4 regions of the Caballeronia sp. LjRoot34 genome follow, and region 1 is predicted to be linked to each of the others. Evidence: predicted binding sites of a transcription regulator. Region 1 holds the regulator's gene; each other region holds the start of a gene.
The links. The regulator FliA, encoded in region 1, starts transcription of late flagellar genes. The targets are predictions, from matches to a motif close to CTAAAGTTTNNNNNNNNNNNGCCGNTA.
Positions count from the first base shown of each region.

Region 1 (7,957 bases):
AGGATGATGGCGCTTTGTCACGATGCACTCTGACTACGTCTGCCAGCAGATTGCAGGACGTAACCATGGACGTTCACCCATCAACGGCATCAGCAGGGCGACGATAAGCACGCGGTCCCGCCACCCGCCCATTGCATCTGAACTGCATCTAATGCGCGTGAACCAAGTGTAGTCCGCAGCGTCGTCATCTCCGAACACAGCCAAAGTCGCGACCGGACGATACCCGCGCCTCGCCCGGACTTCTCCTCAAACCGCTGTATTAACGAACATCCCGGTGGCGTTCGATGCACCTTGTTGCTGAAGGTTGCTCGCAAGACTCTGCAGGAACGTCTGCAACTGAGTATTCGTGCTGCTCGTCGACGAGCCGGACGTCGAACCCAACGCTGAAAGCAGATTCTGAAAATCCGACGTCAGACCGCTGGCGCTGCTTGGATCCGACGATGAACCGGTCGAGGTGGAAGCCGAAGTAGTGCTACTTGAGCTGGAGGTCAACGAATCAGCCAGATCGGCGATTTGGGACGCAAGATCGCCACCTCCGCCACCCCCATGCCGATGCCCGTGATGAGCCGGCGCTGCGCCAGAAGGCGTAGCCGGCGCGGTTGTCGCAGCCGTGCTGGTCGCCGCGTTTGCGGCTGAACCGGCAGTGGTTGCGGCAGTTGCCGAAATCGCACTGGTGGCAGTGTCATTGTCGCTGGTGCTCGTCGATGTCGGGCTTGTGCTTCCCTGTTGCCCAGCGGCCTGGAACAGCGCGCCAAGAAATTGCTGTAGAGCTGCGGCTACCGAAGTTGCCGACGGCGCCGAAGCGCTGGACGTTGGATCAGTTGCGGCCGTCGAACTGGTTGAAGAGGTATCGCTCGATGACGTGAATCCAAGCGTGGACAACGCTGCGGAAAGCGCTTGCGCCAAGGGGTTTGTGCTATCGGAATTGCTTGTCGATGTGGCCGACGAAGAATCCGCGCTGGTTCCGGTCTGTTGGTTTGCGCGCGTGCGGTTAACCGCCCACGGCTCGGCGCTAGCAGCCGATCCTGTCAGTGCTGAAATGGACATGCATTGCTCCGAGTGGTTAGCGTCAAATCTTGCCGAGGAGGGCCAGAAAGTTTAGTAGCCGCTACCGTTGTTAACGGCCTTGGATTAGAGATCTTTCGAAATCTTTTGAGATCTTTCGAAAATTCGATCGGGCGCTTATTACCCGATATTTCTGACGCTTAGTAAGGCGCAGTCGTGTCCATCAGCAAGCATCGACCACCGATTTTCGCGTCGCCTATTTGGCAGAAAGAGCCATGCAACGTGCGGTGGGTTTGGACGAACAGACGTGCTTGCCGCCAAGCGACACGTATCGGCAACACGCGACCAATCGACAAAAAATGCCACAAAGCTTCGTCAAGTCGACGTCGCGCTTACCGGTAGAATGTCCGCATGGAACTCACTGGCATTGGCCTATACACCCTTCAGGAAGCAGAACGGCTCACCGGCGCTCAAGCGCGCGAAGTGAGCCGCTGGCTGTTCGGCTATACGTTCAAGGGTGGTGTCGGCGCGCCGCTGTGGAAATCTCAACTTGCAGATCTCGACGAAAAGGTGATCGGTTTTCGCGACCTGATGGAACTACGTATCGTCAAGGCATTCCGCAATCACGACGTTCCGCTTCAGGTAATTCGTGCTGCGATCGAAGGCGCGAAGGCAATGTTTGGGACTGGATATCCTTTCACTGCCCATCGGTTCCTGACTGATGGCAAATCGATTTTTTCCGAAGCGTTGCAAGAACACGGCGATGCTGAAATGACCGATCTTGCCAAGCGCCAATTGGTGTTTGAACACATCGTCAGGCCGGCGTTGTACACGGGGATCGAATTTTCAGGTGACGGCCAGGCAACGCGTTGGTTTCCACTCAAACGCAGCAAGGCGATCGTGCTCGATCCGGAAATCGCTTTTGGGAAGCCTGTGCTTACCGACTATGGCGTGAGAACGGAAATCATCGCTGAGGCCTTCAAGGCCGAGAAAAATAAGAAAATGGTTGCGTCCCTGTTCGATATCCCGGTCGCCGCAGTCGAGGCTGCCATCCGCTACGAGCGGATGGCAGCATGAAGTATTTCTTCGACAACAACCTTTCCCCGCATCTGGCTCATGCTATCCAGGAGCTCTGCCGAGTCGAAGAGACCGTTGCGCGGGTCATACATCTGCGTGACAGGTTTCCACCGGACGCGAAGGACCACGATTGGATAAAGGAACTAGGCGAGGAAGGGCGCTGGGTTGTTCTATCGCAGGATGCCTTTCGTAAAAACGACATCGAGCGCAAAGCCCTGCGTGATTCCGGCCTGATAACGTTCGTGTTTCATCGGCAGTGGACAGAGCGCCAGCACTGGGACAAGGCACAAAATCTGGTCAAGTGGTGGCCGGCAATACTCGATCAAATCCGAAGAATAAAAGGTGGTGCGGCGTTTCGAGTGCCATGGAGGCACAGCGGTGGAAAATTCGAACAAATTCCGCTGTAGTCCATGAGCAAAGTGGGGACGGTATTAGCCCCCATTCAACTCCGTCCCATACCCCCACCCCCACTCCCTCAAATACTTCCTATACCCCACCGACAACCTGTCACACACCTGATGCAGCTCAGCCTGCGGATCGAGCGGCAACCGCTTTGGCCATTGCGATTCCACAATCGGCGTGTCCTGCATCAATATCTGCATATTGAAGTCATACAACGCCTGATCGGAGTGCATGGATTCGTCCTCGAACACCGATACCAGCCACGCCCGCGTCTCCGTTTCACTCACCGGCGACGCCACCAGCAACAAATGCAACGCGCCCGCACCGTGCTGCGCCACCTTCGACAAACTCGCCACCAGCGGCCGTTTCACGCGATACACATATTCAATATCCACGCCCTCCTGTCCCGGCAACCCCGCAGGTTGCCAGAAGCGACACTGCCGCGCCTCAAGCCCGCCCGCCGTTTCAATCACTTCGTAATCCTGCACTTCCGCGTGCGATGCATCGCCGAGAATGCCGGTATGCACGAACGGGAAGTGCGCCATATCGAGGAAATTCTCGACCACGCGCGGCGCCGATGAACGCACCGTCTGCGCCGCGAGATTGATCCGGCGCGCACCGGGCATGTCGTACTCTGCGTACTCCGGAAAGAAATCCAGCGGCTGCGAAGGCTCGCCGAGACACGTCCACACCACACCGTATTTCTCCTCCACGCGATACGTCCGCGCGCAAGCGCGCTTCGCGGGGCGTATTGAAGGATTGGCGGGGATGTGGATGCACTGGCCGTCGGCGTCGTAGCGCCAGCCGTGATAAGGGCATGCAAGCACCCCGCCCGTCACCGAGCCCAACGACAACTGCGCCCCGCGATGCGGACAGAGATCGCGCCAGACGTGGGCATCGGTAAACATATCGGGCTGCGTTGCCGGAACGTCAGCCTCCGACGCGTTGCGCCAGACCACCAGCCGTTCGCCCGCCACCACAAACCCTCGCGATTCCCCGGCGGGCACATCGGCGCTATTACACACAGGCAGCCATTCGCCGAGCAACGCGGCATTGGGCGCGGCGAGGGCGTCATCGGCAGCATTCATGCCGCCAGTGGAACAAGCAGATTCAAAGGGTTGCATCGGGCATCAAAAAACCTACGTAGTAAACATCGATTCAAACATCGATTCAAACAACAATTCGAAAACAACCCACGGGGAAACGCAAGCCGCCAAAACGCCCTGGCGCGCCGAATGCGTACTATTTCGTTCGATATCGATCACGCGAACTCAGCATTAATCCGCCACGAATTTCGCCGAATCGCGCTCTTTTCAGCCACTTTTCAACGACGCAGTACGATTGCAATTCTGCACTACGCAGTCACTGCAGAAAACGCGGCATCGATCAGCACTTCGGGAATTGTCATCAGGGAGACTCAGAATGGGGCAGGTGAATGACCCGTTCCATCGGCAACGTGGTTACGTGTGGTTGCCCTATCTCGATCCGGAAAAAGAGCAGGCGACGCTACGAGTCATACTGGGCGGCCTCGCAACGGCCGTGTACGGCGCGCTGGCGTGGTCCGTTCCAACGCCCGCCGCTATCGCCAGTTTCCATGCACTCGCGCTTTATCTGATCTACGGCGTCGCGACCCGCCTAATCATCAGCCAAATGCAGCGGCAGTCGACTCTGCGGCTCGCATTCACGACCGTCGCTGACCAGGCACTGCTCGCCGTGGTTCTCGGCGCGGGCGGGGCGCTCACATTGCCCATGCTGTGGGCCGTCTTTCTCTTCCTGATCGGTGCGGGCGGGCGCTACGGCAAGCGCGCGCTGGCGTTGTCGTGTGGAACGGCGCTGGTGGGAATCGTCGCGTTGTCCGTCTTGCAGCCCTGGTGGATGATCAACCGGTCCGCGGCGCTGGGGATCGGCTTGAGCGCGCTCGGGGCGTCGGTCTATCTTGCGGTGCTGATCGGCCGCCTTGGCAGCGCGAACCGTGACCTCGCGCTCAAGGCCGGCACCGACCCGCTCACGGGGTTGAGCAACCGCTACATGCTGGAACAGACCATCGGCCGGGCGGTGATGGCGATATCGACGGGACAGGAAGGCGCAACCGGGCTGCTGCTGATCGATCTCGACGGCTTCAAGGAAGTCAACGATACCTACGGCCACGAAGTCGGCGACGTCGTGCTGCAAACTTTCGCGGCGCTGCTGGCAAGAAGGGTAAGAGCCACCGATACAGTCGCGCGGCTCGGCGGCGATGAATTCGTCGTACTGGCGAGGCATGTGACCGGTAACCATGCCGTGCAAACGGTGGCAAACGGCGTACACGCGGTGCTGGCGGAAATGACGTCAGTGCAGGACCGGGTGGTGAATCTATCGGCGAGTATTGGTGCTTGCCTGATTTCGCCGGACCTGAGCCCCGGCTACAGGGATATTGCCGTGCTGATGCGCGCCGCCGATCGCGCGATGTATCGCGCCAAGGCGCTCGGCAAAGGTCAGACGGTGTTCGCCGAAAGCGCGGATTTCGAAACCTGATCTGCGTTCACCGGCCTTCAGCGGCTGGACGTCAAGCCTCCACGCCCGACCATGCCTGTTCCCGCAACTTCGCCCGCAGCCGCGCGACGGCCTGACTGTGCAACTGGCACACACGCGATTCGCTGACTTCCATCACGGCGCCGATCTCGCGCAGATTCAGCCCCTTCTCGTAATACAGGCTCATCAGCAGCTTTTCGCGTTCAGGCAATTTATCGATGGCCTCAACGAGCGCCGAGCGCAAGCTGCCGTCGAGCAGCGCGGAGAGCGGGTCGGCTTTATCGACGCAATAACGGTCGAGAAACGGCTCGTCATCGGAAGAACGATCGAAGTCTTCGTAATAGATCAACTGGCTGCCATGCAGATCCTGCAGCATGGACTGGTATTCGACGAGCGGCATGTTCAGGTGCTCAGCCACTTCCTGTTCGCTCGCCGACCGGCCGAGATGCTGCTCGACCTTGTGCACCGCAGATTCCACCTCGCGCGAGGTCTTGCGCATGCTGCGCGGCAGCCAGTCGTTGGCACGCAGTTCGTCGAGCATTGCGCCGCGAATGCGCTGGCTGGCGTAGGTCTCGAACTGCGCGCCCTGATCTTCTTTATAGCGGCTCGCGGCATCCAGCAAGCCGATCATGCCGGCCTGGATCAGGTCGTCCAGATCGACGCTGGCCGGCATTTTCGCCACGAGCTGCAGGCCGAGCCGGCGCACCAGCGGTGCGTAGCGGGTCAGGACCTCGGCCTGTGACAGTTTTCCCTGGGCGTTATACATCGCGTTCACCTTGTTCCTTCTCTTGCGGCATCACACGGACGCGGGGCTGCTCATCGCAAGCTGCATCAATGGCGTTTCGGTGCGGCGTGCCGCGCCGGAGTTGATCGAGCACTCCAACCCAGGCTGCGTTTCCGCAAACAAGGTCTGCACGGGCCATTCAAACTGCGACGCTTGTGGCATCGGCCAGTACTGCAATTCGGCGGCAATCTGCCGATAATCCCGGGCGGCGGCCGTCGCCGGAAAAGCTTCCACCGCGCAGCGCGACAGCTCGTGCGCTCGCGTCACGCGCGGATCTTCGGCCACGCAACCCGCCGGCATGAGTTGCACCGAGAGATAGCGGCTGGCGACGTCCGCGAGGTTATCGAAGGCGATTTGTGCATCGGCGCCGTTCTTCACGTGATTCACAATGACCCGGAACCGTCCGATGGCATGCGCGTAGTGCAGACGCTTGATGCAGGCGTACGCCTCGGTGATCGCGACCGGCGCCACGCGGGTCACGATCACGAAGTCGTGCGCTTGCACGGCCAGGCTCGACAGCGCGCCGCTGCGATCGAGCTGGGTATCGATCAGGACGATATCGGCGGGTCCGTCGAGCAACACCCGGCAATGCGCGGCGTCCTGGCTGATGCGTTCGTCGCGAGGCGCGGCGATGACCGAAAAGCCAAACGGCGTGCGCGTGACGGCGTCCTGCAAAAAACGCTTGCCGGACAAGACCGCGCCCAGCGCGCCGTTGGGCGGCACCTTCGCCAACTGGCTCACCGACAACGCGTTCTGGCGCTCATCGATCACCAGCACATCCTTGCCTTGCGCGGCGAGGGCGGAAGCCAGGTTGACGACCGTCGAGGTATTGCCGGTCCCCCCCAATCCACCCGCCGGGGCGCCGCACACTGCCACGACCCGGGAGCCGTTGCGTGTCAGCAGACGGCGCAAGCCTTCGGCCTGATCGGACGCGAACTTATCCAAAGTGAACCTCATGCAGTTCAGTGGAAGCGCGCGCGGAGAGCGCGGACAGGAGCGGCGGCACGTCGTCGTCTTGCGGCACGAACGGTGAGCCGTCGCGCGGGATGCAGAAGGCGCTCTTGATCAGGAAGCGCTTGGTCGCGACGTACAGGTTTTCCGGCACCTTCTGACCCGTCGATACGTAATGCACCGGCAGCTTGTAGCGGATCACGGTGTCCAGCACGCCGCCCAGGTTCGTGGCTTCATCGAGCTTGGTCAGGATGCAGCCCGCGAGCGGCGGCTGGTCCGGCGTGCTCTGGTAGGCTTGCACGACTTCGTTCAACGTATCGCCGTGGCTGGTTGCGTTTAGCAGCAGCAGGCGCTGCACCGGATGGCCGGCACCGCACAACATCGAGATGTGATCGGCGACAGTGCGGTCACGCTGGCTCATGCCGATCGTATCTATCAGTACGATGTGCTTGTTGCGCAGTTCGGAGAGCGCGAGTTGCAGGTCGCTTGCGTCTTTCACCGCATGCACCGATACCCCGAGGATCTTGCCGAAAATACGCAGTTGTTCGTGTGCGCCGATCCGGTAGCTGTCGGTGGTGAGCAGCGCGACCTTGCTGGCGCCGAAGCGCATCACGCAGCGCGCGGCGAGCTTCGCGGTGGTGGTGGTCTTGCCCACGCCCGTCGGGCCCATCAGCGCGAAGACGCCGCCGCGGTTCATCATCGATTCTTCGCTGTCCATGACGGGCAGGTTGTTTTCGAGCACTTGCTGAACCCATTGCATCGACGCTTCGGCTTGTTCGATCTCCGGCATGTTGTCGATCATCAAGCGCACCAGTTGCGCGGAGAAACCGGCGGCGAACAGGCGCTTGGTCAGCTCGGCGTGATTCGGGCTGCGGCGCTGGCGATCGCCCCACAGCAAGCCGGCGAAGTGCTCTTCCATCATGCCGCGCATTGACGAAAGTTCATGCATGACGGTGTCGTTCACGACTTGCTCCATGCGGGTGCGGATGGCTTCGGTAACAGCGGCCGCCGCCGATGCCGGCAAGCCCGCAAATGCGCCTTCCTGCATCGAACTGGCGGCCTGGGCCGAGGACGTGTGCACTTGCGGCTGGATCTGGGCGTGTATTTGCGCGGTTTTTTGTTCCGCGCGGCGAGCGGCGAGGTACGCCGCTTCGCGTGTCCATCCAGGGGCTTGCGCGGATTCCTGCGACGTGACGGAAACAGGACTGCCTAATCCCTTCGCAATTG
Region 1 covers NZ_CAXUSB020000001.1:4,210,055-4,218,011, reverse strand. The annotation lists gene ACSQ36_RS19030 (hypothetical protein) at 1-33, shown strand, start outside; gene ACSQ36_RS19025 (hypothetical protein) at 611-1,102, shown strand; gene ACSQ36_RS19020 (DUF433 domain-containing protein) at 1,417-2,082, shown strand; gene ACSQ36_RS19015 (hypothetical protein) at 2,079-2,489, shown strand; gene ACSQ36_RS19010 (Rieske 2Fe-2S domain-containing protein) at 2,514-3,572, opposite strand; gene ACSQ36_RS19005 (diguanylate cyclase) at 3,907-4,998, shown strand; gene ACSQ36_RS19000 (RNA polymerase sigma factor FliA) at 5,030-5,761, opposite strand; gene ACSQ36_RS18995 (MinD/ParA family protein) at 5,792-6,724, opposite strand; gene flhF (flagellar biosynthesis protein FlhF) at 6,717-7,957, opposite strand, start outside.

Region 2 (7,957 bases), on a different contig from region 1:
ACAGGTTCGCGTTCCGGCCGACCTTCCATTGATACAACTGGATGCAGTTTTGATGGAGCGGCTGCTCGCGAACCTGTTTGAAAATGCGGCGAAATACACGCCGCGCGATTCATCGCTGTCCATCCACGCAGCGGCCGAACAGCATTCGGGTGAGCGCTACGTGAGGGTTTGCGTCGACGATAACGGCCCGGGTCTGCCGCCGGGTATACAACAAACGCTCTTCGATAAATTCACGCGCGGAGAGAAGGAATCCGCCATGCCGGGGATTGGTCTGGGCCTGGCAATCTGCCGGGCGATCGTGGAGGCGCATGGCGGGAAGATCGGCGCTGAGAACAGGGTGGATGGTGAAGGGAAGGTGTTGGGCGCAAGGTTCTGGTTCACGTTGCCGGCCGATCAGGCGCCACCCTTCGAGGCGCTTCCTGAGGAAGATGGCGACGGGCCGGACGCGGTCGTGCATACGGATACTCCATGAGTGAGCCTACGTTGACCATCGTCGTCATAGAAGACGACAAGCAGATCCGTCGTTTCGTCAGGAGCACGTTGGAAGCGCAGGGCATGACCGTGTTCGAAGCCGAAACGGGACAGCAGGGTTTGCGCGAAGCCGCCTTTCGGCTGCCTGATCTCATTGTCATTGACCTTGGCTTGCCGGACACCGACGGTATCGACGTGATTCGTGAACTGCGTACCTGGACCGAACAACCGTTGATCGTGCTCTCGGCACGCACTCACGAAGACGCCAAGGTGGCTGCGCTGGACGCGGGAGCGGACGACTATCTGACGAAGCCATTTGGTGTGTCGGAGTTGCTCGCGCGAATCCGTGCGCAGCTAAGACGGCGTAACCGCGGCGGGCAGCAGGAGACACCGCAGGTCCGGTTTGGGCCGGTATCGGTGGATCTGTCTGAAAGGCGTGTCACGCGTGATGGTGAGCTGATTCACCTCACGCCGATCGAATACAGACTGCTGACTACGCTGGTACGCCAGGCCGGGCGAGTCATCACGCATCAGCAATTGCTGCGCGAAGTATGGGGACCCGCGTATGTGGAGAACCAGCACTATCTGCGTGTCTATATGGGACACCTTCGCCACAAGCTGGAGCTTGATCCGGCGCAGCCGGTTCATATCGTGACGGAGACTGGGGTGGGTTACCGGCTGGTGGGTGCGCAGTAGGCATTGGTTTGATGCATTGGTTTGATGTGTTGTTTAGCGGCGTTCCCATGCGAGTCTGATGGTGCGCTGGCGAAATTCGATGCTGAACGCTCACGTCTTGACGGGTTCTTGATACGGCATGGTCAGCTTTTATCCCGATCGATACGTCGGGCAGCGTAGCCTTCCCGAACGCAAACGAGAAGGGGCCGTGATGCATGAGAAGCAGTCAAAAGAATCAAGGCGACAGTTGCGTGCGAAACTTGCCCTCTGCGCGTTTTCGTTCATGGCCGCAAGCGCGGCATACGCAGCCGATGCAACGGATGTAACCAATGACCGGTCAGTGCCTGACGGGAAGATATCGGCAAGTATTGAATCCTCATCCGGCGAATCGCCGCAGGTTGCAAATGTAGCGGCGGTGTTATGGCGGCAGTTCCGGGTGGCCCGGCAGGAGGCCACGCTGATTGCGCGTGCGGTCATCAGCGCGGCAAACGAATATGCAATGTCACCTGTGCTATTGCTCGCGGTCATTGCAACCGAGTCAGGGTTCGACCGGCAGGCGGTCAGCGTTGCCGGCGCGCAAGGGCTGATGCAGATTCTTCCGGCTGCTCATCCGCAGGTATTTGCATCGGGCAACGACTTGACCGAGCCCGGCGAGAACGTGCGGATAGGATCTTCAATCCTGCGCGAGTATCTCGATGCATCGGGCGGCGACTTGGGCGTCGCCCTCAAACGATACAGCGGCGGCGGTAAGGGATACGCCCAACGCGTGGCTTTTCGCATGAGGCAGTTCTCGGCCAGCCTGCACGCGCCACCGGACGATGCAGCCAAGGATGCGCTTGTAAGGTCGCCTTGACACAATTTTTACGCCGCAGGCTCGAAACTCTGCTCGCGTTTAACACCGGACCTGCTGTAATCAAGTTGTAGTCATAGCTGAAACGGGGACGCTTATGTTACGGGTACTGATACCGGTGATAAACAAGGACGGCGCGCTTCAGGCCGCACGGCATGCTGCATTCCTTTTCGCCGAGCACTGCGTGTCCGAGGTCGAGTTGATGGAGGTGCTTGAACCTCCGGACCAGGGGCGCGCCAGTGCGTTTCATTCCCGTGGTGCGCTGCGCTTGCAGGAAAAGCGCGCGATGCTGAGCGCGCTCAGCCAGACACGCGCCATTCTGGACGACGCGGGGGTTCCGTATCACTGGTCGCGTGTGTTTGGGCCCGTGGCTGGAACGATTGCAGCGTGCGCGGTTGAAAAACGCTCGGACATTGTCCTGGTCGATGCCAGTCACCTGGGCTTTCTTACCCGCTGGTGGGTAATGAACAAGTTGTGGCGCAGCATGCAAACACCGGTGACGATGGTTCACTAAGTGAGCACGGCAATCAACGAACTAACATTCACCAGCGTTCAGTCAAGAGTACACAATCGTGTTAAAGCTTCATACGGCCATGCGGATCAGGGGCATTGCGAAGGTGGTGTGTGTCGCTATCGTGGCAAACCAGGTGCTGACCACGGCATTCGCGTATGCGGTTCAGCAGCTTGATCCGGGCGCGCCGGGTCTTATCACGACCATGTTCAGTTTCCTGACGTGCGGTCTCGTGAGCATATGGCTGCAGTCAGACGCACGGCGCGCGTATTTGCTGGCGCGCGAGAAGGGCTGTATCACGCCCGTGGACAAGACCAACCCGGCGCTGAAGATAGCGCCCGATTGTCCGAAGATGTGGCTGGTCGTTTTGCACATCGAAATGAATCCGGCCGCGGTGGGACTTTAAGCGATTTGCTTGACTGCACCCGCCCAGAGCGTGAACGCTTCACCGTTTATCGGCTTGCACGCGACGACCACGCCTGGATGCCGACCGCCGCATGTGGGTCGTCCTCGCAAGCCGATCATTAACTCCTGGTCAGGGCAACCGAGGCGATTGATGCCTCTGAGCGAAGTGCCCGAAAACTGTTCGAGTTCAACGCTACGACACGTTGAGAATGTTACCCGCACGTTATTGGTCGCACTGGACAGACTCGATCTGCCGGCACGGCGGGAATGCGCACGGACAGTACCGGTCCTCGATCCTCTTTCGGCGCCACGGCGAAAGCGCCGGTCATGCAGGCCGGGTGTGCTTGCCGGATCGTTCGCGCGGACGCCCCGGCAGCCGCGTTTTCCCTTAGAACTTGAAGGTTGACTAAGAGCGGCAAGGGCACCAAACTTCTTGCTACTATGTGATCACAGGTCACATATATCGTAAGGAGCTGTTTAATTGACAACACGTGAAACAAGCGCGGACGCGCTGCCGCTTGAGCTGGTGGCGCGCGAGACCATGGCGGGCCGCGTCTACGCGCAGTTGCGCGAGGCGATCATGACGGGACGTTTTGCACCCGGTCAGGCGCTGAGCTTGCGCGGGGTAGCCGAAGCCGTCGGTTCATCGACCATGCCGGTGCGCGCCGCGCTCACACGGCTGCAAGCCGAAGGCGCGTTGATCGATGGACCGGGTCGCGCGTTGATGGTGCCGCCCATGACGCTCGACCTGCTCGAAGAGCTGCGCGACGTGCGGATAGCCCTTGAAGGCTGCGTGGCGAAGCGGGCAGCATCGCGGATGACCAGGGACCATTTGAACGCGCTGCAAGCGGTGTTCGACACCATGAATGCCCACGTGGAAGCCGGCGATGTATCCGCGTACCTGCGCAGCAATTTCGAATTCCATATAGCAATCTATACGCATGGCGCGAGCGACCTGACGCTCGCGACCATCCAGAATCTCTGGATGCGTATCGGCCCGTTCCTGAACCTCGTGGCACCGGACATTCCGCATATGCGGTTGTCAATGACGGCGCACCGCAAGATCGTCGATGCCCTCTGGAAGGGTGACGGAGAAGGCGCGCGGGCGGGCATAGAGGAGGACATCGGCGGCGCCGCTGCGGACTTGCAGGAGCGTCTGCAGAGCAGGCAAGCGGCGAGGGTCTCTGGTTGACTTGGGCCTGTGAGTTGAGCGGTGACCCGAGCTGTCCGATCCTGCGAGCTGCCCCCCAAAAAACGACGTAGACAAGCACGACGGTTCTACAGATGTTGAACCGCACGCGGGGTTGCGCGTGCTGGTTGTACCGCCTGCCGTGATTACGTTGCGCGATAAAAAAGCTTGATCGTCGATGGAACTACACCATGAGCAGACGCGTTGCAGTGATTGGATCGGGACGGATAGGCCGTGCGTGGGCGATCGTGTTCGCGCGTGCGGGTTTCGAGGTCAGGCTTCACGACGCCGACCGCGCGATGCTCGACGGCGCGATTCCGTCTATCCGCAGCAGTGTCTCGGACCTTGGCAAGTACGGACTCGTCGACGAGCCGGAAGAGCGGATCGTGTCGCGTGTTACAGCATATGAGCAGCTCGCGGACGCGGTGAGCGATGTCGATCTGGTGCAGGAGAACATTGCGGAGATCGTAGAGGTCAAGCGCACATTGTTTGCCGAACTGGACAGGCTGACGCGCCCCGACACGCTGCTGGCCAGTTCGACCTCCGGCCTGCCTGCCTCGACGTTCACCGAAGCACTGGAGGGCCGCGCGCGGTGCCTTGTGGCGCACCCGGTGAATCCACCTTCGCTCGTGCCGCTGGTCGAGCTATGCGGGGCGCCGTGGACGTCGCCGGACGCGCTGGCCCGTGCGCGTGCGCTCTACGAGGAGGCTGGTCAGGAGCCCGTGACCGTTGCGCGCGAGATCCCGGGTTTTCTACTGAACCGCTTGCAAGGCGTGCTTCTGGACGAAGCATTGAGCCTCTACGCACGGGGCTACGCAAGCGCCGCGGATCTTGACACCGTGATGCGCGACGGCCTCGGGCTGCGGTGGTCGTTCATGGGGCCATTTGAAACCATCGACTTGAACGCGCCCGGCGGCGTGACGGATTATGCCGCGCGTTATGGCGCGATGTACCGCGCCTTTGCAAAGGACAGCGTGCCGTTCGACTGGTCGCCTGACAGCATCGCGAGACTCGATGCCGAACGCCGCGACGTGTTGCCAAGCGATGAAATAGAAAGCCGTAGCCGCTGGCGTGACCGGCGGCTGATGGCCTTGCTGGCGCATCGCCGCGCAACATTGAAGTCCGATGACGACAAGAGCTGATAGCGGTAGACAGCCATGATCGAAGCCTGACTGATCGTCGATGCCAACAATCATCCTGGCGAGGGAGCGCTGCGGGATGTGAAGGAGCAGCGCCCCTACCGGTTCGATAGCACCGCCGCCGAGATCGACCGTTGCCGCGCCGACAGCAGCGACATGCGGACGCCTTGGCGGAAGAGCCGACGGCGCGATGATGATCGGTTCCCTGGAGTAGAAAAGACGCTCGATGCAGGTGCTGTCGAGTGCTTAAACGCGCGCTCCAGGAACATCCGTCGCACGCTTTTGAATGTCTTCTCGCCGGCTGAAACAGGGCGAGATGCCGCGATGCGGTCGCCAGCATGAAGGTGGCTAGGCGCGCGGCTTCCCCTTATCCCTTTTGAATCCGTTCCGATTCGACGCTCCCTCAAGTCACGGAATTCGGAAATTTTCCGACAAAAACTGAAAACTTCCCTAAAGTATTTAGTCGGCTTACCGTAATCTATAGATAATTAATCGTGACATTGGGTTGCATGCGCTGCCGCTCATGCTGCGCGGCGACACAACACGCGAATGAGTGAATCAAAGCCGCAATTCAAAGCCGGCTACCGACGACTTGAACGGCTTTTTCCCGGCTCGTGTCACAAAAGTGCCATCGCGTGTGAAGGCTGGCTGTTGATCAGTCCAACCCGGGGTTTAACAAGGGAGTTCCACTATTTATGTCTGACGCAATCAAGTCCGCGGGACAATCTCTAATCAACGGCTCGACGGGCAAGAATACCGACGTTCCGGCGCTTGTCGAAGCTATCGTCAACGCACGGGTTGCCGGATTGAATGCGACCAACTCGGCCAAACAGAAGACCAGCACTTCCCTCCTGACGGCTGTCGGTTCGTTGAAATCGGTCCTGTCGCTGCTGCAGAGCTCACTGGGGTCGCTGTCCGACGGCACTGCGTTGTCCGCTGTCACGGCCAAGGCCGACGGCAAGGGCCTGACCGCTACCGCCGGCAAGGGCGCCACGACGGGCAGCTATGCGATCCAGGTCACCAACATCGCGACATCGCAAAGTATCACTTCGGGTGCGTTCGGCGCCAAGGACACGCTCGGTACCGGCACGCTGAAACTATCGGTGGGCGGCAAGGACGTTTCGATCAAGATCGATTCGTCGAATAACACGCTGAGCGGCATTGCAGCCGCGATCAATTCAGCCTCCGGCAATCCCGGCGTGAGCGCGACCGTGATCACCGGTACGGACGGCGCGCATCTCGTGCTGCACTCGTCCACCACGGGCGTGGCCAACGGTATCTCGGTGGAGGTCACGCCGGCTGGCTCGGGCGACAACACCGGGTTATCGAAGCTCAACGTCAGCTCGTCCACCTCGACTGTCGACCCCTCGGACCCGACCAAGACCGTGGCGCCGTACACGACTATCGGGACATCGGAGAACTGGAAGCAAACCGCGGCTGGCAAGGACGCGTTGCTGACGGTGGCCGGCACGGAGGTCAGCAGCCCGAGCAACAGCGTGACATCGGCGATTGCGGGGCTGTCGATCAACCTGACCTCCGAGTCCGTGGGCACGACCCAGACGCTGAGCGTCACCTCCGACCCGACCGCCCAGCAGACCTCGATCAAGGCCTTCGTCACGGCGTATAACAACTTCGTCAACATGGCTGCGTCGCTGACTTCTTTCGACAAGTCGCAACCCAAGGGCTCGCAAGGCGGACCATTGCTCGGCGACTCGATGATGAACACGGTCAAGAATGCGCTTGCATCCGTGATCAGCAAGGGCGTTCCGACGGCAGGGGGCGAGACCAAGGGAATGGCGAACCTGGGGTCTATCGGTATCGTGTTGCAACAGGACGGCACGTTGAAGATCGACGAAACCGCGCTGAACGCCGCGCTGACCAACAAACCCGGCACGGTCAACGCGTTGTTCAATTCGACCTCCGGTCTCGGTGCGGAGATGAACAAGACCCTCACGACCTTTCTCAAGAAAGATGGCCTGCTCGATATCAGGACAACGTCGCTCAACAAGGACCTCGAGAACATCAAGGTCCAGGGCACGAAGCTGGACGCGTTCGCTGCGCAACTGACGAACAGCTACAACGCGCAGTTCACTGCACTCAACACGCTGATGGCGCAGATGAGTAGCAATGCGAACTATCTGACCGCATTGTTCGGCGGGGCCAACAGTGCGGGCGCACTGGCCGGAAACAAGGGTTGACGAGGAACGCGCCGCGCGATGAGTGGCGGTTCGTTGTGCGGCGAAGAGCTGGTTGCAAGGGCCTTGTTGAACCTGATTCGCAACAGTACCCGCTACGCGCAGCGCACCATTTCGCTGAGCGCATGTTTGGGGCCGGCGGGCGTGCTCGTGCTGATCGTGGACGACGAGGGCTCCGGTATTCCGGTTGCGGAGCGGACACGTATCTTCGAGTCGTTTCATCGGCTGGACGGTAGCCGCGGCCGCCACGCCGGCAGGTTTGGGCTTGGTCGGGCCAAGTTAGTCGGATATCGGCAAATGGAGGCTCTCTACGGGTATTTGCGCGAGCGGTGGGGCGCTTGCATGGGCTTAGGGGTGGGTCTCGGGGTGTTGGGTTCCGGGTTAGTGGTCGGGGTCAATGCCGGGTTGGTGCTTTCAGTGTTAGCGGTCTGCGAGAGTTGGATTTTCTCTTTATCACTATTAGCCACTGTGCGTGGCGGCACGTCATTTCTTTGTCCAAAGCGACAAAGAAACGAAGCAAAG
Region 2 covers NZ_CAXUSB020000003.1:1,676,719-1,684,675, forward strand. The annotation lists gene ACSQ36_RS38430 (DUF4118 domain-containing protein) at 1-472, shown strand, start outside; gene kdpE (two-component system response regulator KdpE) at 469-1,167, shown strand; gene ACSQ36_RS38440 (lytic transglycosylase domain-containing protein) at 1,286-1,999, shown strand; gene ACSQ36_RS38445 (universal stress protein) at 2,094-2,510, shown strand; gene ACSQ36_RS38450 (hypothetical protein) at 2,569-2,913, shown strand; gene ACSQ36_RS38455 (GntR family transcriptional regulator) at 3,454-4,104, shown strand; gene ACSQ36_RS38460 (3-hydroxyacyl-CoA dehydrogenase) at 4,293-5,243, shown strand; gene fliD (flagellar filament capping protein FliD) at 5,936-7,438, shown strand; partial or broken gene ACSQ36_RS38470 (ATP-binding protein) at 7,472-7,705, shown strand.
Region 2: a site for FliA is predicted at 5,691-5,717, ahead of fliD (flagellar filament capping protein FliD). Genes of this name have one in related genera too.

Region 3 (7,957 bases), on a different contig from region 1:
TCATGCCGTCGGAGGTGTCAGAGGTGTCATTCGGGCCCAGATGGATATCGTCGTCAGGATTCATGTCATTCGACATCTTCGAAAGAGGTGAGCCAAAGCGATCCGCCTTGTTCGGCGATCACAGCCCGGTATAGACGCGATCCTTCCACGAGCACTTCCGCTGTGTCGGAAACACGCACCGGAAGAATGTCGCCTGGCGCCAGATTGAACAGTTCGTCGAGCCGCAGGTCGCGAGACAGCATGCGCACGCTTACCGTGATGGGGATGCGTTCGGCGAGGGGTGAATGACGCATCGCGTTAAACGATGAAGCCGGCGACGCAGAAGCGCGCGCCGGTGCGACGCTCGCGAACAGCCGGCTTAGCCAGGCATCGTCGAGCGTGAATTCGAGCGCATCGGCGAGGCCGAGAGCCGGCTCCCGTATCTCGACGCGGATCACACGGCGGCCGCGCTCGGGCGGAGCTACCGGCTTGGTCAGCAGCGTCAGGTCGGGCGACGGCTCGATGCACGTGATCAACGCATCGAGCAGCGCCGTGCTGATCAATGCGCCGAAGCGATGTTCGGTTTCGGTCTCCGGGGTGGCATCGTCGAATAGCGTCGAGCCTTTGTTGCCGTAGTGGCAATCGAGCATCGCGAGCAGCATGCGCCTCGCGATCTTGACGGCGACGCCTCCGGTCGGCAATTCAATACCACGCCAGACCGCTGCGCCGGACGGTGCAGCGCAAGACGCAGTGCTCACGCCGCTGACAGTGAATGCCGCGCCCCGCCGCCGGTTGAAGCGGCTGCTCAGGACACGGTCGACTTGCCTGCCCAGGCGGCCATTGAAATCATCGAGCAGGTGAAATGGCCTGCCGAGCGTGCACGGGTCCAGCACAACCGGTTGGCTGGATGTGAAAGATCCGATGGAAAGTTGATTTGATCTCGACACGGATGGGCTTCTCGATGAACTCGACGAAGCCGTGATTCTCAGGGTCGCGCCGTGGACGCGCGAAGAGTCTTAACAAAATCTAAAAAAGGGGGAGTGGCCTCGACAGGCATTCGCGAGAAGACACAAGAACAGGGCCGATCCGCGCGGGGAGGATCAGCCCTGTTCAGTAACGCCGTAAAGACGTTATTGGAGGAGCGACAGAACCATCTGGCTCATGCTGCCGCTTTGCTTGAGCATCGACGTGCTTGCCTGCATGAGGATCTGCTTCGAGGTCATGTTGGCGCTTTCAGCCGCATAGTCGACGTCCATGATGCGGCCTTGCGCGTCGGTCGTATTGCTCGACATATTCGCAAGGTTGTTATTGATGTGCTCGAGGCGGTTTTGCGACGCGCCGAGTGCCGAGCGCATCTCGCCGACGGCCTCGAGCGCATCGTTGATGGTGTCAATCATCGCGTTTGCGCCGTCGGCCAGTTCCGTGCCTGCGTTGCCGGGGGCGCCATAGTTCGCACTGACTTCCCCAAAGCTTTCGGCGAGCGCCGTCAGCAAATCGCCTACGTTCACTTCCATCGTTTCCGCGGAGCCTGCGCCGATCTGGAACGTCATCGCATCGCTCAGCTTGCCAGTTTCATCCAGCAGCTTTTCACCGCCGTAGGCCGTGTTCGTCATGATGTTCGCGAGTTCGGCGCCGAGCGCGTCGAATTCGGCCTGCATCGCGTCCTTGTCCTTGGCGGTCGACGAGGCATCGGCGGCCTGCGTGGCCAGGTCCTTCATTCGCAGCAGGATGTTGCCGGTTTCATTGAACGCGCCATCGGCCGTTTGCAGCATGGACATGCCATTTTGCGTGTTCTGCATCGCGACGGCCATGCCGCGTGTCTGTGCGGCGAGCCGTGTAGCGATCTGCAGGCCGGCGGCGTCGTCCTTTGCCGAGTTGATGCGATAGCCCGTGCCGAGGCGGGTCATCGAAGTGTCCAGCGCCGAGCGCGTATTCGCCAGAGTGTTCTGGATGGACAGGGAAGCCGAGTTCGTGTGAAGGCTCAACATGAGCGGGTGACTCCTTGAAGGTCTGTCGGGAAAAGGATTGCCGCCTGATGCGAAAGTAAAGATGACGACGCCTTCACAGAACGACCCTCGGGAGGAAAACATTAAATGCGCGTGACGACAGACCCTGTTTGTTGCCACGAATAGTTGCCGCCAATTCAAGCATGTAATTATTATGTAATGTATATTTCATTTTGCTTGTGTAGAGTCTGGCGGTCGCTGCGATGATTCCGAGAGCATGGCGTGCGACATGCGCAGTCACTATGCGTCCTGAGAGGACGACAGAAAAATGAGCGCCGCGGAAGTGATGCGGCGACGAGTAACAGACCAAATATCAAAGATTCGCTCACCGGCAAGCATTGCGGTTCGGGCGAACCGGGGTGTGATTCATGAACAAACAGAAAAATAAGCAGAAAAGGCTCGCAAGCGTGCGGGCAGAGTCCAACGTTGTGCTGCGCACGTGGTCAGCCGTGCGGATGCGACTTCGCTCGCCGGATACGTCCCCATATCCGGCTGCGTCGTTATCGCTACTTCTTTAAACACGAATCCCCGTATTCAGCGTGGTTGCAGAATTTCTGCCAGGACACTGTGCTCCGCACAGTCCGTCCCTATTTTTCGTTTTCCGATTTATTTAACGCATCACGCGACTACATTGGGAGAGTCATGCGCATTGGCGTACTCGAAGACTCGGTCGGACAGGCCCAGACCGTGGCGACCTGGCTCAAGGCAGCCGGCCACGACAGTGTTATCCGGCACGACGGCGACAGTTTTATCGACTTGATCCGGTCCGAACCCCTGGACATGCTCGTGCTCGACTGGGATGTACCCGGCACGTCAGGCATCGGCGTTCTGCGGTGGACCAGAAAAACACTGTCGAACACCTTGCCGGTTATTGTGCTGACCCAGCATGACGGCGAGGAGGATATTGTTCATGGCCTGAACTGCGGGGCGGACGACTATCTCGTCAAGCCGGCCCGGGAACGCGAGCTGGTGGCACGCGTCAACGCTCAGGCACGCAAATACTACCCCGACGCCGATCGGCTCAAACAGATGAGGGTGGGGAACTACACGTTCGATGTCGAAGCGCGTAGCGTGCAGATTGACGAGGCCAGCGGGACCCGCGACATAGCCCTGTCAGTGCGGGAATTCGATCTTGCGCTGCAGCTCTTCCACAATCTGGGGCGCATCGTCACAAAAGACGCACTCATCAAGCAAATCTGGGGAGCCATTGACAGGAAATACGATGCGTCACTGGCCACCTATATCAGCAAGCTGCGCAATGTACTCGGGTTGTGTTCAAGGAACGGCCTTGTGATCTCGACCGTCTACAGTTTCGGTTACAGGCTGGAGCGCGTGCGAACAATCTGATCCTTTAGCCAATGACACGCCGGCCGCCGGCGCGTCGTTGGCATCGCGGGAAAAAGCATCTCCCATCTCGTTTCGCACGAACGTCGCTCACCAATCAGCCACCAATTACGCGGTACCGTTATGGCCCTCACGCGATTTTCCACCAGCGGTTCGTCCAAACGGCGGATCCGCAAAATTGTCTTCACCGCAGTGATGCTGGTGCTCGCCGCCCTGAGCTGGTATCCCGGCGGCGCCACGATGTCCGGCGCGCTTGACCGGGTTTTGTTCGATACCGTCACGCGCTTGTTCGCTCATCCCGTGTCGAACAAAGTCGTGGTCGTCAACATTGACGAACCCTCGATGCGAGAGATCGGCGCCGCGGGCCTGGCTGATTCCTACGCACCACTGATCACCCGATTGCACGATGCGGGTAGCGTCGCGCTGGATCTGATGATCACGCCGCGCACGGACACCATCGACCTGACAGACGCGATGGCGAAACACGGCAGGGTCGTATTGCTGGCGTCGGCGGGAACGGATGGGGTAGGCATTGATCTTAAAACGCCATTGCAGGCGGAACTGAAGAAGAACGCGGCAGCGGTGGGTCACGGCGAAGTGACGATGGGCCATTACGGCGTCGTGAGCGGCTTCATTCCGAATCACGCCAACGGTTCGACCCTGGAGCAGCACATCGCTTTGGAAGCGGTCCGGGTAGGCGGCGAGGTCTTGCCGTCCGGCATGCTGGAAAGTTATCTGCGACCTTATGCCCAGTCGGTCAGCCAACACATGACGAACGCCGTGTTGCTGATGCTGCGGGGGATGTCGGACATTCCGCAATATTCCTATGCCGATGTAGTGCGGGGCCGGATTCCCTCGTCGAGCCTTGCCGGTAAGATTGTGTTCGTCGGTCATTCTGTCTGGCGCGGCCAAGGCGTCTTCCAGACGTCGTCACTTGACGCGCAGACCGTGTCGCGCGCGCAACTCGACGCGTTGATTGCTGAATCCCTTGTCAGCGGGAACCTGGCCCGCGAAGTGCCGGGGATTGTAGCGGTACCGTTTTACGTCGCCATGGCGTTGGTCATGGTGCTGATCTGCAGCTTCACTCAGGGCCGGCGAATGCATGCCGCGGCTGTTGCCTGGGGCGCGCTGCTGTTCGCCATCCCGATCGGGCTGCTCGCTCTGTTCCACTATTGCTTAAGTATCGGCCTTTTGCCAATCGTTTGCGTGCTGATTTATGCGTTCCACGCGTGGGATCGGCTTGCCAGGATGGTCGACGTGTTGCGGCGCGAGATCCGCAAATTACGCGCGATCTCGACAGCGATCGGCGCGACGGAGCCCGCTGCGTCGGACTGGATCTCGGGTCTGGAAACCGGCGATTCGCTCAACGATGTCAAAACCGCCATGCGCGAGATCCGGTCGTGGCAGAAGATGTACGTGAACCTGATCAACCGCCTGCCGTGTCCCGTTTTTCTCGCGGTGAATGACCGCGTGACGGTCTGCAATGCGAAAGCGGCCGCGTTGATGGCCGGGTGGGATTCGTCCGCCGGATCCGGCTCGCCCAATCCGGTTGCGTCGCCGATGCTGAGAATCGAGCGATTGGTCAGCGAGTATTCCGTGGCGACGGAATCGACCAGTCACGAGGTCGATCTGGATGGCCGTGAACACATACTGCTATGCGTACCGTACATGTCGTTCAGTCCGGCCGCTGCGGAAGAGCGCGTGCTCCGTTTGATTTGCCTCGTCGACATTTCAGACGTCAAGGACGGCGTGATGCATGACCGGTTGATGTTAAGGCACGTCGCGCACGATCTGCGTAGTCCGCTGACAACCATGCTGGCGCTCATCGAAGAACGCGCGGCGGAAAGTCAGGAAAGCGTGCCGCAAAGCGATCAGCAATTCCTGGCCGATCTACGCCGGCAAGCCGATTATTCGCTGCGGGTGGCGAAAGATTTCATGCAGCTGTCGCGTGCTGAGCAGCTTGACCGGGACGCGTTTTCGCCTATTACACTTTACGACGTGGCCGTTGAAGCGATGGATCAGGTCTGGTCGACGGCGGAGCGCAAGTCAGTCCAGTTGATCGGACCGATTGGGCAGATTGCCGACACGCTCGTGATGGCCAGCAGCGACATGTTGATCCGGGCGGTGGTCAACGTGCTGGACAACGCTGTCAAGTATTCTCCGTCACATACATCGATTCGGATCGGGATATCCAGGGCAGGGCCAGCCTCGTTCGAACTGTATGTGATCGACGAGGGAATCGGCATCTCGGGCGAAGCCATGACGCGAATATTCGAGCCGTTTTTTCAGGTGGAGACCCATCGCGATGTCGCAGACGGCCTGGGACTCGGCTTGGCATTCGTCAAGGCCGTTATCCAGCGACATGGCGGATCTTTGAGCGTGACGAGTGAATCGGGGATGGGCACGGAGTTTCGTATCGTGCTGCCGGCATTCACCGCTGGCGTGTTTGGGGTGGAACCCGACGCAGGAATCGTTGCAAGCGAGGCCGTTCCATGCCTATGAGTCCGGCGCGGCCTCCCCGGGGCCGAGTGTGCGAAGATCGCTCGTCATAGTCAATCGGGGGCCGATATGGATCGTCTGCAAACGATGCAGGTTTACGTACACATCGTTGAAGGGGGCAGCTTTACGCACGCGGCGCAAGCGTTGCAATTGCATCGTCCCGCCGTTTCGAAGGCGGTCCAGCAACTCGAACAGGAACTAGGGATCAGGTTGCTTAATCGCAGCACCCGCAAAGTCAGCACGACGGCCGAGGGAGAGGAGTTCTACAAGCGTTGCCTTGAGGTTCTGGCAAGCGTCAATGATACTTTCGCGAGCTTTTCCCAGCAGAGGGTTCTACCGAAGGGACGTCTGCGCTTTGACGTAGCCGTGACCCTGGCCAAGGCGATCATCATCCCCGCCTTGCCGGCATTTCAGCAGAAGTACCCCCAAATCGATCTCGTGCTCGGCGCGAGTGACCACCCGGTCGATCTGATCAGCGGCGGTGTCGATTGTGCCGTACGGCTCGGTGAGCACAAGGATTCCAGTATCGTGGCACGCAAAATAGGCGCGATCCCAATGGTCACGTGCGGCTCGCCGGCCTATCTTTCCCGCCACGGCGTACCGCACACGCTCGACGATCTTCGCAGGCACAAGGCGGTGAATTTTTTCAGCGGACGTAATCGCAGGGTGATGGAATGGGCGTTCTGTCCTGGCGGGGAAAGCGTCACATTGAAACTCGACAGCGGCATCCAGACCGACGACTCCGAAGCGTTCCTGTCGTGCGGTCTGACAGGTTTCGGTTTGCTGCAGGGGCTTCGGCCGTCCCTTCAGCCCTATATCAGTTCAGGTCAGTTGATCGAGGTCCTGCAGAACGTGGCTACCGTTCCGAAGCCGGTCTCGATCATGTATCCGAGCAGAACGCATCTGCCAACCAAGGTCCGGGTGTTTATCGATTGGTTATCCGAACTAATAGGGCGTCAATATCCTGCCTGAATTGATTGTTATCATTTCAATAACAATCAGTAACGGCTACAGCCGTATATCGTAAGCAATCCACGGTCTACAGTACTTCATCGTCAGATGCCGGCCTCGGGTGACTCCTGCATGAGTTGATTGCATGAGTGGATCGCCCGAGCTGGTCATCCCGTCTCGATTCGATGAAGGAGTGCCACGATGGATCTGCAACTTAACGGTAAGACCGCGCTCGTAACAGGCGCAAGCCAGGGCCTCGGCCGGGCAATTGCCAAAACACTTGCCGCCGAAGGCGTGAAAATATTGGCCACGGCTCGCAATGAAGCGTTGCTCGCGAGCTTGAGTCATGAAATTGTCGAGGCCGGGGGCGTCAAGCCCGAAGTCCTGCTTCAGGACTTTATGGCTGCCGATGCGCCGGAGCGTATTGCCGCCGCGGCGATGTCCCGGTTGGGTCATGTCGATATCCTGGTCAACAACGCGGGCGGCAGCAGACCCATGGACATCGACGCGCCCGAGGAACAATGGGTCGAAGGCATGACGCTGAATTTCGATCGTCATCGCCAGTTGACGCAGAAGTTGCTGCCGCAATTCATCGAGCGTCGTAGCGGCTCGATCCTTAACCTCTCGGGCAATCTCGAACCCGAGGTGGTTAACGCCGCGATGGTGGCCAAGGCAGGGCTGGTCGTATGGGCCAAGGGGCTTTCCGAGCAACTGGGGCAGTACGGCGTCACGGTCAACTGTGTGCAACCGGGCTTGATCGATACTGCGCAGATCCGCCGGCTTTATCCCGGAGATGAGCGCCGCAAGTTCGCCGAGCGCGAGATTGCACTGGGAGACTTTGGTGAACCGCAGGACGTCGCCAATGCGGTGACGTTTCTCGTCTCGCCCCGCGCCCGCTACATTACCGGCACGGTGTTGCTCGTAGACGGCGGTATGCGCCGCTACTCATTCTGAACGGGAGACGAACCACTATGTCCAGAGCGATCCGTTTTCATCGTGTCGGCGGTCCTGAAGTGCTTCAGATTGACGATGTCGAGGTATCGGCACCGAAGGCACACGAGGTCCAGATCCGCGTCAAGGCCATTGGTATCAATCGCGCCGAGGTCATGTACCGAACCGGTCAGTATGTCATCGAGCCGCGTTTCCCAGCGGCTTTGGGATACGAAGCGGCCGGCGTG
Region 3 covers NZ_CAXUSB020000003.1:1,961,453-1,969,409, forward strand. The annotation lists gene fliN (flagellar motor switch protein FliN) at 1-64, opposite strand, end outside; gene ACSQ36_RS39700 (FliM/FliN family flagellar motor switch protein) at 66-926, opposite strand; gene ACSQ36_RS39705 (flagellin) at 1,110-1,967, opposite strand; gene ACSQ36_RS39710 (response regulator transcription factor) at 2,628-3,332, shown strand; gene ACSQ36_RS39715 (ATP-binding protein) at 3,453-5,831, shown strand; gene ACSQ36_RS39720 (LysR substrate-binding domain-containing protein) at 5,898-6,800, shown strand; gene ACSQ36_RS39725 (SDR family NAD(P)-dependent oxidoreductase) at 6,981-7,733, shown strand; gene ACSQ36_RS39730 (zinc-dependent alcohol dehydrogenase family protein) at 7,751-7,957, shown strand, end outside.
Region 3: a site for FliA is predicted at 2,046-2,072, ahead of ACSQ36_RS39705 (flagellin). Genes of this name have one in related genera too.

Region 4 (7,957 bases), 4.0 Mb from region 1:
GATGATGGCGCCAATGATCGGAGCTACCCAGAACAGCCACAACTGGTCCAACGCTGCACCGCCCACGAACAACGCCGGGCCCGTGGAACGCGCCGGGTTAACCGACGTATTAGTGACCGGAATCGAGATCAGGTGGATCAGTGTCAGGCACAGGCCAATGGCGATTGGCGCAAACCCGGCAGGTGCGCGGCTATCGGTGGCACCCAGGATGACGAACAGGAAGAAGAACGTCATCACGACTTCACACACGAGCGCTGCGATCATTGTGTAATGACCGGGCGAGTGGTCGCCGTAACCGTTGGTGGCAAAGCCGCTGGCAACCAGGTCGAAACCCGGCGCGCCGCTGGCGATCACCGACAACACGTACGCGCCGATCACGCCACCCACCACTTGGGCCGCAATGTACGGAACCAGATCGCGGACCGGGAAGCGTCCTGCAACCGTCAAACCGACGCTCACCGCCGGGTTCAAGTGGCAACCCGAAATGTGGCCGATGGCGTAGGCCATGGTGAGCACCGTCAGGCCGAACGCAAGCGCTACGCCCGCGAAGCCGATACCAAGTTGAGGGTAACCCGCGGCCAGCACTGCGCTGCCGCAGCCGCCCAGCACGAGCCAGAACGTACCAAACATTTCTGCGCCGAGGCGCTGTCCTAATCGCATGATTCGTAGTCCTAAAAATATATAAAAAACTGAAACAAACCCGACGCTTGTGATCACGAGTATTGGTACGGACGACCACGGCGGGTAAGCAGTGTAATCCGAGTCTCGGGACTAGTTGTCAACAATTGTTAAATCATCGGGAACTAAGGGATCTCTTATTAGGAATGCCCTATAGTTTCAAGATTCTTCTCATTTGCATTAGGATTTTTCGCAATTGGATGTTCAAACGTTGCATCTTTTAATCGATGCCGTTACGCTTCTCAATAATCGCAGGCTATTAGAAGGATTGGGAAATGTCGCAATACACCGAGCTCAAGGCGCAGATCGCCAAGCTTCAGGAACAGGCGGAGGAGGTACGCCGCGCAGAGCTGGAAGCAGTACTGGTGGATATCAGACGCAAGATCGTGGAATACGGGCTCACAGCCCAGGACCTGGGATTGTCGGTGGTCCGGCGAGGCCGGCCACCCAAGAAGGAGCCGCTGCCGCCGATCTATCAGGATCCCAAGTCCGGCAGCACATGGAGCGGCCGCGGCAAACCGCCGAAATGGATCGCGGGAAAGAATCGCGAGCGCTTCCTGATTAGTCAGGCGCACTCTTAAAGGAGTGCGGTGGGCGCATCGAATAGTGCAGACAAAAATAGAAGTAAATGCTGGCACGAATGAGCACAAAAAAATCCGCCCAAAAAGGCGGATTTTTTGTGCTTTGCGATAAACCGCTGGATAACGATGCAACCATCGTTTCCAGTCACGCGGGCGCCGCAATTCCAGGCTTTTCCGAGCGTCGCCCGGTCTCCGGGCGACTGACGGAGTTAGCCGGAATTTAGCCGATCGCCACTCGGCGCAATACCGGGCGCTTGGCTGCCTGCAACAACGCGGTATAGCTTTCGACATAGTTCAGCGCCATGGTCTTTGCACTGAAGCGGCGTTCGAACTGCGCACGAATTTCGGTACGTGAGAGTTCGCCCAGGCGCTGAAGTGCGCCGACCGCACCCTGCACGTCCTCGCAAATGAAGCCCGTCACGCCGTGGTCGATCACTTCCGGCACCGAACCGCGATTGAACGCGATCACCGGCGTACCGCACGCCATGGCCTCGATCATTACCAAGCCGAACGGCTCTGACCAGTCGATCGGGAACAGCAACGCCTTGGCACCCGACAGGAACTCCGGCTTTTGCTGCTCGTTGATCTCGCCGACGAATTCCACGCTAGCCTTCGACTCCGCCAGCAACGGCTCGATCGTGCTCTTGAAGTATTCCTGGTCGACCTTGTCCACCTTGGCGGCGATCTTCAGCGGCAGACCGCTTTGAGCGGCGATCTTGATGGCGAGATCGGCGCGCTTTTCCGGGCAGATACGACCCAGGAACGCGAGGTATTCCGGCTTCTTGTGCGTCTGCGGCGTCAGCAGCTTTTCCGGCAGTCCGTGATAGATCGTGTTGAGCCACCCTGCTTGTGGAAGCGGTACGCGTTGTGAATCAGAGATCGAGATGACCGATGCATCAGGAAACGCGCTGAACACCGGTTGCAGTTCGGGCAGATCCAGCCGGCCATGGAGGGTGGTCAAAAACGGCGTGTCCATTTGCGAGAACAGCGAGAACGGCATGTAGTCGAGGTGGAAGTGCAGCACGTCGAATTCATGCGCCCGGCGCCGTACGTTCTCCAGCAGCAGCGCGTGCGGAGCATTCCAGTCGCGGATGGACGGATCAAGGCGCAACGCGCGCGGCCAGGCGGCTTCCAGCTTCGCCTTGGTCTGCGAGTCGCCGCTTGCGAACAGCGTCACGTCATGGCCGAGATCAACCAGCGCGTCGGTCAGATACGACACGACGCGCTCAGTGCCGCCGTAGAACTTCGGGGGGACCGCTTCGTGCAGCGGTGCAATTTGTGCGATACGCATAACGTGACTCTCCTGTTCGTGTGGGCTTCGACGCGCAGTCTCCAAAACGAAACGAAAACCGGTGAAGCCTTGCGGACGGGCCAGCGCCAATGCTGCCGCCCCTGAAAATAAGACCCGGATGAATCGGGTTATCCCTTACGACCCATTATCAAGATGACTCTCCGTATCAACGAGTCATTTTTCAAACGCTTAACCTTGTTACAGGCCGACACACCGGCCGTTACGAAGCTCGACGTATTGCCGACGCCCTTATACGGCAAGCGATTGCGCGGCCATCATTAAATTGCGCGGTGCAAGATGCATTGCCCAGGACGCCAGATGCAGCAAGGCGTGTGCCACCGTGCAGTCACGCCGGTTGTACCTCGCCGGCGGGCGGTGCCATCCCTCACCCGTCAAACAAATGTGCGTCGCGTGAAGATTTACCAGGGTCCGCCGTTAATCAGACGACAAGGCGGCCGGCCCGGAAAACGCATTCGTCCATTTCAATCGGACTAATGCTTGCTTACAACCTGTTACCGGTTCGTAAGCTAAAAATCGGAATTTTTGCCCGATTTCTCGCTCGCAATGCACCCGCAGGCGAACAAGGCAACCGCACCGGCGCACCAGCCGACCACCTTACAGGTTTCGACGCGCCGCCAATAAAGACGATCCCTGAGGCTCGCCCACGCCGTCCCCATCCGCGATTTCCCTTCAAAGTTTTCCAGCTACTTGCCGTAAACCACTTAACGGCGGTTTCGCCGATGCAACCATGAGGGTTCAATTGTGCTGATTTTCATCGGAACACTAGTGACGCTGTTGTCCGTTTTCGGCGGTTATGCGCTGGAAGGCGGTCACCTTGGCGCATTGGTCCAGCCCGTTGAAATCCTGATGATCGCGGGCGCCGGCCTGGGCGCGTTCATCCTCGGCAACGGCATGAAGACGATCAAAGCCACGCTGCGTGTGATCCCGACACTCTTCAAGGGTTCGAAGTACAACAAGGACGTATACATGGAGTTGATGGCGCTGCTCTACGTGCTGCTCGCAAAAGCACGCAAGGAGGGCACGCTGACGCTGGAGTCCGATATCGACGACCCGGCTAAAAGCCCGATCTTCGGCCAGTACCCGAAGATCCTGGCGGATCGCCATATCGTCGAATTCCTTACTGACTATTTGCGCCTGATGGTCGGCGGCAACATGAACGCGTTCGAGATCGAGAGCCTCATGGACGAGGAGATCGAGACCCATCACGCGGAAGGCGACGGCCCGGCGCAGGCGCTGCACAAGGTAGGCGACGCGATGCCCGCGTTCGGTATTGTCGCGGCCGTGATGGGCGTGGTCCACACCATGGCGTCCGCCGACCAGCCTCCGGCCATCCTTGGCGAGATGATCGCGCAGGCGCTGGTCGGGACGTTCCTCGGCATCTTGCTTTCCTATGGATTGATCGGCCCGCTCGCGAGCGTCGCGGAACAGCGCGTGGCGGAGTCGACGAAGATGTTCCAGTGCATCAAGGTGACGATCCTGGCGAGCCTGAACGGCTACGCACCGGCTATCGCGGTGGAGTTCGGCCGCAAAGTGCTCTTCTCCACCGAGCGTCCGTCGTTCTCCGAACTGGAAGAACACGTGCGCCGCGTGAAGGCGAAGTAACCGCCTTTCGCGACCGAGCGCCCGGAGCCAGCCATGTCGAACAACAAAGATCGTCCAATTTTCATCAAGCGCGTCATATCGAACAAGAAGCCGCACTACGGCGGCGCCTGGAAGCTGGCTTACGCCGACTTCATGACGGCGATGATGGCGTTCTTCCTGTTGATGTGGCTGCTGAGCGCGGTGTCGCCGACGCAGCGCCAGGGGATTGCCGAGTATTTCAACATGCCGCTCAAGAACGCGATCATGGGCGGGCAGCGTACCGGCATGGACTCCAGCATCATCGACGGCGGCGGGCGCGATATTTCAAGCCCCGAGCCGGGCACGACTCGCATGAGCGACGGTACGCGGCGCGTGGACCGGCTCGACGAGCAGACGTTGAGGGCCGCGCAGGGCGAACTCGAGCGGCGCGACCAGGCCCGTTTGCACGACCTGCAGGTCAAGCTGATGTCCGCGATCGAAGCGAACCCGGTGTTGCGCCAGTTCAGGCAGCAGATCCGGATTGATTCGACGCAACAGGGTCTGCGAATCGAGATCGTCGATACCCAGAAGCGCCCGATGTTCGCGCTCTCCAGCAACAACGTGGAGCCCTACATGCGCGACATCCTGCGCGAGATCGGCAAGGCGCTGAACGACGTGCCGAACCGGATCGTGGTGCAGGGACACACCGACGCCACGCAATACGCGGGCGGCGAAAAGGGTTACAGCAACTGGGAGCTGTCGGCGGATCGCGCGAATGCGTCGCGGCGCGAGCTGATCTCGGGCGGCATGGACGAGTCGAAGGTGTTACGGGTGCTTGGACTGGCGTCGACGCAGAACCTGAACAAGCAGGATCCTTTCGATCCCGAGAACCGGCGCATCAGCATCCTTGTGTTGAACCACAAGTCGGAAGCGTCCATGACGCGCGAGGACATGCCGGCGACCACGATTACCAGTAGCGCGGGCGGCCCCGCCGGCCCGGTTGACGTCAAGCCCAACCTCGGCTCACTGGCGCCGGCATTGCCGGCCATGAAAGCGACACCATGACGGCAGCACCATGAGACACGCTCACGAGAGCACGACAAGAACATCGGACAGAGGGCGGCACACATCATGATCAAGAACATTCTGGCTATCGACGACTCGGCTGCCATGCGGCAAATCCTCTCGGCGACGTTTGTCGCGGCGGGGTATCGCGTGGTGTTGGCCATGGATGGCGCAGAGGCCTACGAAGCAGCGCTCGCCGAACAGTTCGATCTCGTGATCACCGACCAGAACATGCCGGCCATGAGCGGCCTGGAACTCATCGGGAAATTGCGCGGACATCGCGCGTATGCGAACACGCCGATCCTCGTGCTGACGACCGAGTCGGGCGAGCCGTTCAAAGCATCGGCGCGCGCAGTGGGCGCGACGGGCTGGATGGAAAAACCGTTTGATCCCGACATGCTGACCGAACTGGTCGCCACGCTGTCGGGAGCAGAACACCCGAACTGAAGCAACCGTTTTTTGCATGAAGCACGACGCACGAAGCATTAGTCCTTAAGCATCAGGTACGAAGAACACATTAGCTTTTACGACGCGCATAGCGACGACAGACAAGGCATCCGGTGGTGACCCAGGCATGACACTCGACATTACGCAGTTCTATCAAACATTCTTCGACGAAGCCGACGAATTGCTCGCGGATATGGAGCGGTTGCTGCTCGCGCTGGATCTGGCGAATCCCGATCCCGAGGATCTCGGCGCGATTTTTCGCGCGGCGCATTCCATCAAGGGCGGCGCGGCCACGTTCGGTTTTTCGGCGCTGACCGAGACGACGCACATCCTTGAGTCGTTGCTCGACCGGGCGCGCAATAACGAGCTGGTCCTGCGTCGCGACATGATCGATACGTTCCTCGAAACCAAGGACGTGCTGTCGGATCAGCTCAACGCATATCGCGCCAGTGCTGAGCCGGACGCAGCGGCCGCCAAGGCGATCTGCGCGAAGCTCGAATACCTGCGGGATAACGATCCGGCTGACGGTGTAATCGCCGCCGCTGAAGTTGCGCAGCCGGAGCCGTCGTTCGCCGAAGCCGCCGCAATTGCCCAGGATCTCGCGCAAGTCGCGCTGGCGCTCGGGCCGAACGAGCCGCCGCCGCATGTGGTCGAGCAAGCGAATGAGGCGGTCGAGGAAGACGGCGAGTGGGCAGAATTTCCGGCGACGCCGGACGCAAGCCATGATGCCGGGCAAGACGGTCCTCACCTGAAAATTACATTGCGGGGGGTAGGGGAGAAGGACCAGGCTCTGCTGACTGAGGAGCTTGGAAACCTGGGGAATGTTGTCGGAGAAAAGAAGTCGGGCAGCGATTTGACGTTGTGGCTCGACTCGGATGTGTCCGCCGACGATATCGTCGCCGTGTGCTGTTTCGTGATCGATGAAGCGCAGATCGCGGTCAGCCGCGGCAATGCAGCGGACGCGGCGCCTGCTAGTGGGTCGCAAGCTGCTGCAGAGCAGGAAGATCTGGAAAAGTTGAATGAGGTGGCAACTGAAGCACCCGCATCTGAGAAGACGGAACCGGTGGCGGTCGCCGCCGAGTCCCGCAACAAGACACCTGCAATCGCTGCGGTGACAGAAGCGCCCGAAGCGCCGAAAGCACCCGAGGGCGACAAGAAAACGCGCGCGGCAGCCGCGCCCGCCGCTGCGGAAGGCAGCTCCATCCGCGTGGGCGTGGAGAAGGTCGATCAACTGATCAACCTCGTCGGCGAACTGGTGATCACGCAGGCAATGCTGGCCGAAACCACGAGTACCTTCGACCCGGCATTGCACGACCGCCTGTTCAACGGCATGGCGCAGCTCGAACGCAATGCGCGCGATCTGCAGGAAGCGGTGATGTCCATCCGCATGATGCCGATGGACTACGTCTTCAGCCGCTTCCCGCGCCTCGTGCGCGATCTCGCCGCGAAGCTCGGCAAGGAAGTGGAACTCGTCACGTTCGGCCAGGCGACCGAGCTGGACAAGAGCCTGATCGAACGCATCATCGATCCGCTGACGCACCTGGTGCGCAACTCGCTCGACCATGGCATCGAAACCGTGGAAGCGCGGCGTACAGCGGGTAAAGCGGCGACGGGACAACTGGTGCTGTCGGCGGCGCATCACGGCGGCAACATTGTGATCGAAGTCAGCGATGACGGCGCCGGCCTGCGCCGCGACAAGATTTTGGCGAAGGCGCTCAAGCAAGGCATGCAGGTCAGCGAGCAAATGTCCGACGACGAAGTCTGGCAACTGATTTTCATGCCGGGCTTTTCCACCGCCGAGCAGGTCACGGACATCTCCGGCCGCGGCGTCGGCATGGACGTGGTGAAACGCAACATCCAGGCGATGGGCGGTCACGTGGAGATCCAGTCGCGTGAGGGCAAGGGCACCACCACGAAGATCGTATTGCCGCTGACGCTCGCGATTCTCGACGGCATGTCGGTGAAGGTGGGCAGCGAGATTTTCATCCTGCCGCTGAACTTCGTCATGGAGTCGCTGCAACCCGTTGCCGACGATATCTACACGGTCGCCGGCGGCGAGCGCGTGGTACGCGTGCGCGGCGAATATCTGCCGCTGGTCGCGCTGCATCAGGTCTTTGAAGTGACCGATGCGCGCACCGAACCCACGCAGGGAATCATCACGATCATCCAGTCGGAAGGGCGTCGCTTTGCCATGCTGATCGATGAACTGGTCGGCCAGCAACAGGTAGTGGTGAAGAACCTGGAAACGAATTACCGCAAGGTGCACGGCATTTCTGCCGCGACCATCCTGGGCGACGGCCGCGTCGCACTGATC
Region 4 covers NZ_CAXUSB020000001.1:190,560-198,516, forward strand. The annotation lists gene aqpZ (aquaporin Z) at 1-660, opposite strand, end outside; gene ACSQ36_RS00870 (H-NS histone family protein) at 954-1,259, shown strand; gene ACSQ36_RS00875 (glycosyltransferase family 4 protein) at 1,480-2,550, opposite strand; gene motA (flagellar motor stator protein MotA) at 3,313-4,173, shown strand; gene motB (flagellar motor protein MotB) at 4,207-5,196, shown strand; gene ACSQ36_RS00890 (response regulator) at 5,263-5,643, shown strand; gene cheA (chemotaxis protein CheA) at 5,771-7,957, shown strand, end outside.
Region 4: a site for FliA is predicted at 3,241-3,267, ahead of motA (flagellar motor stator protein MotA). Genes of this name have one in related genera too.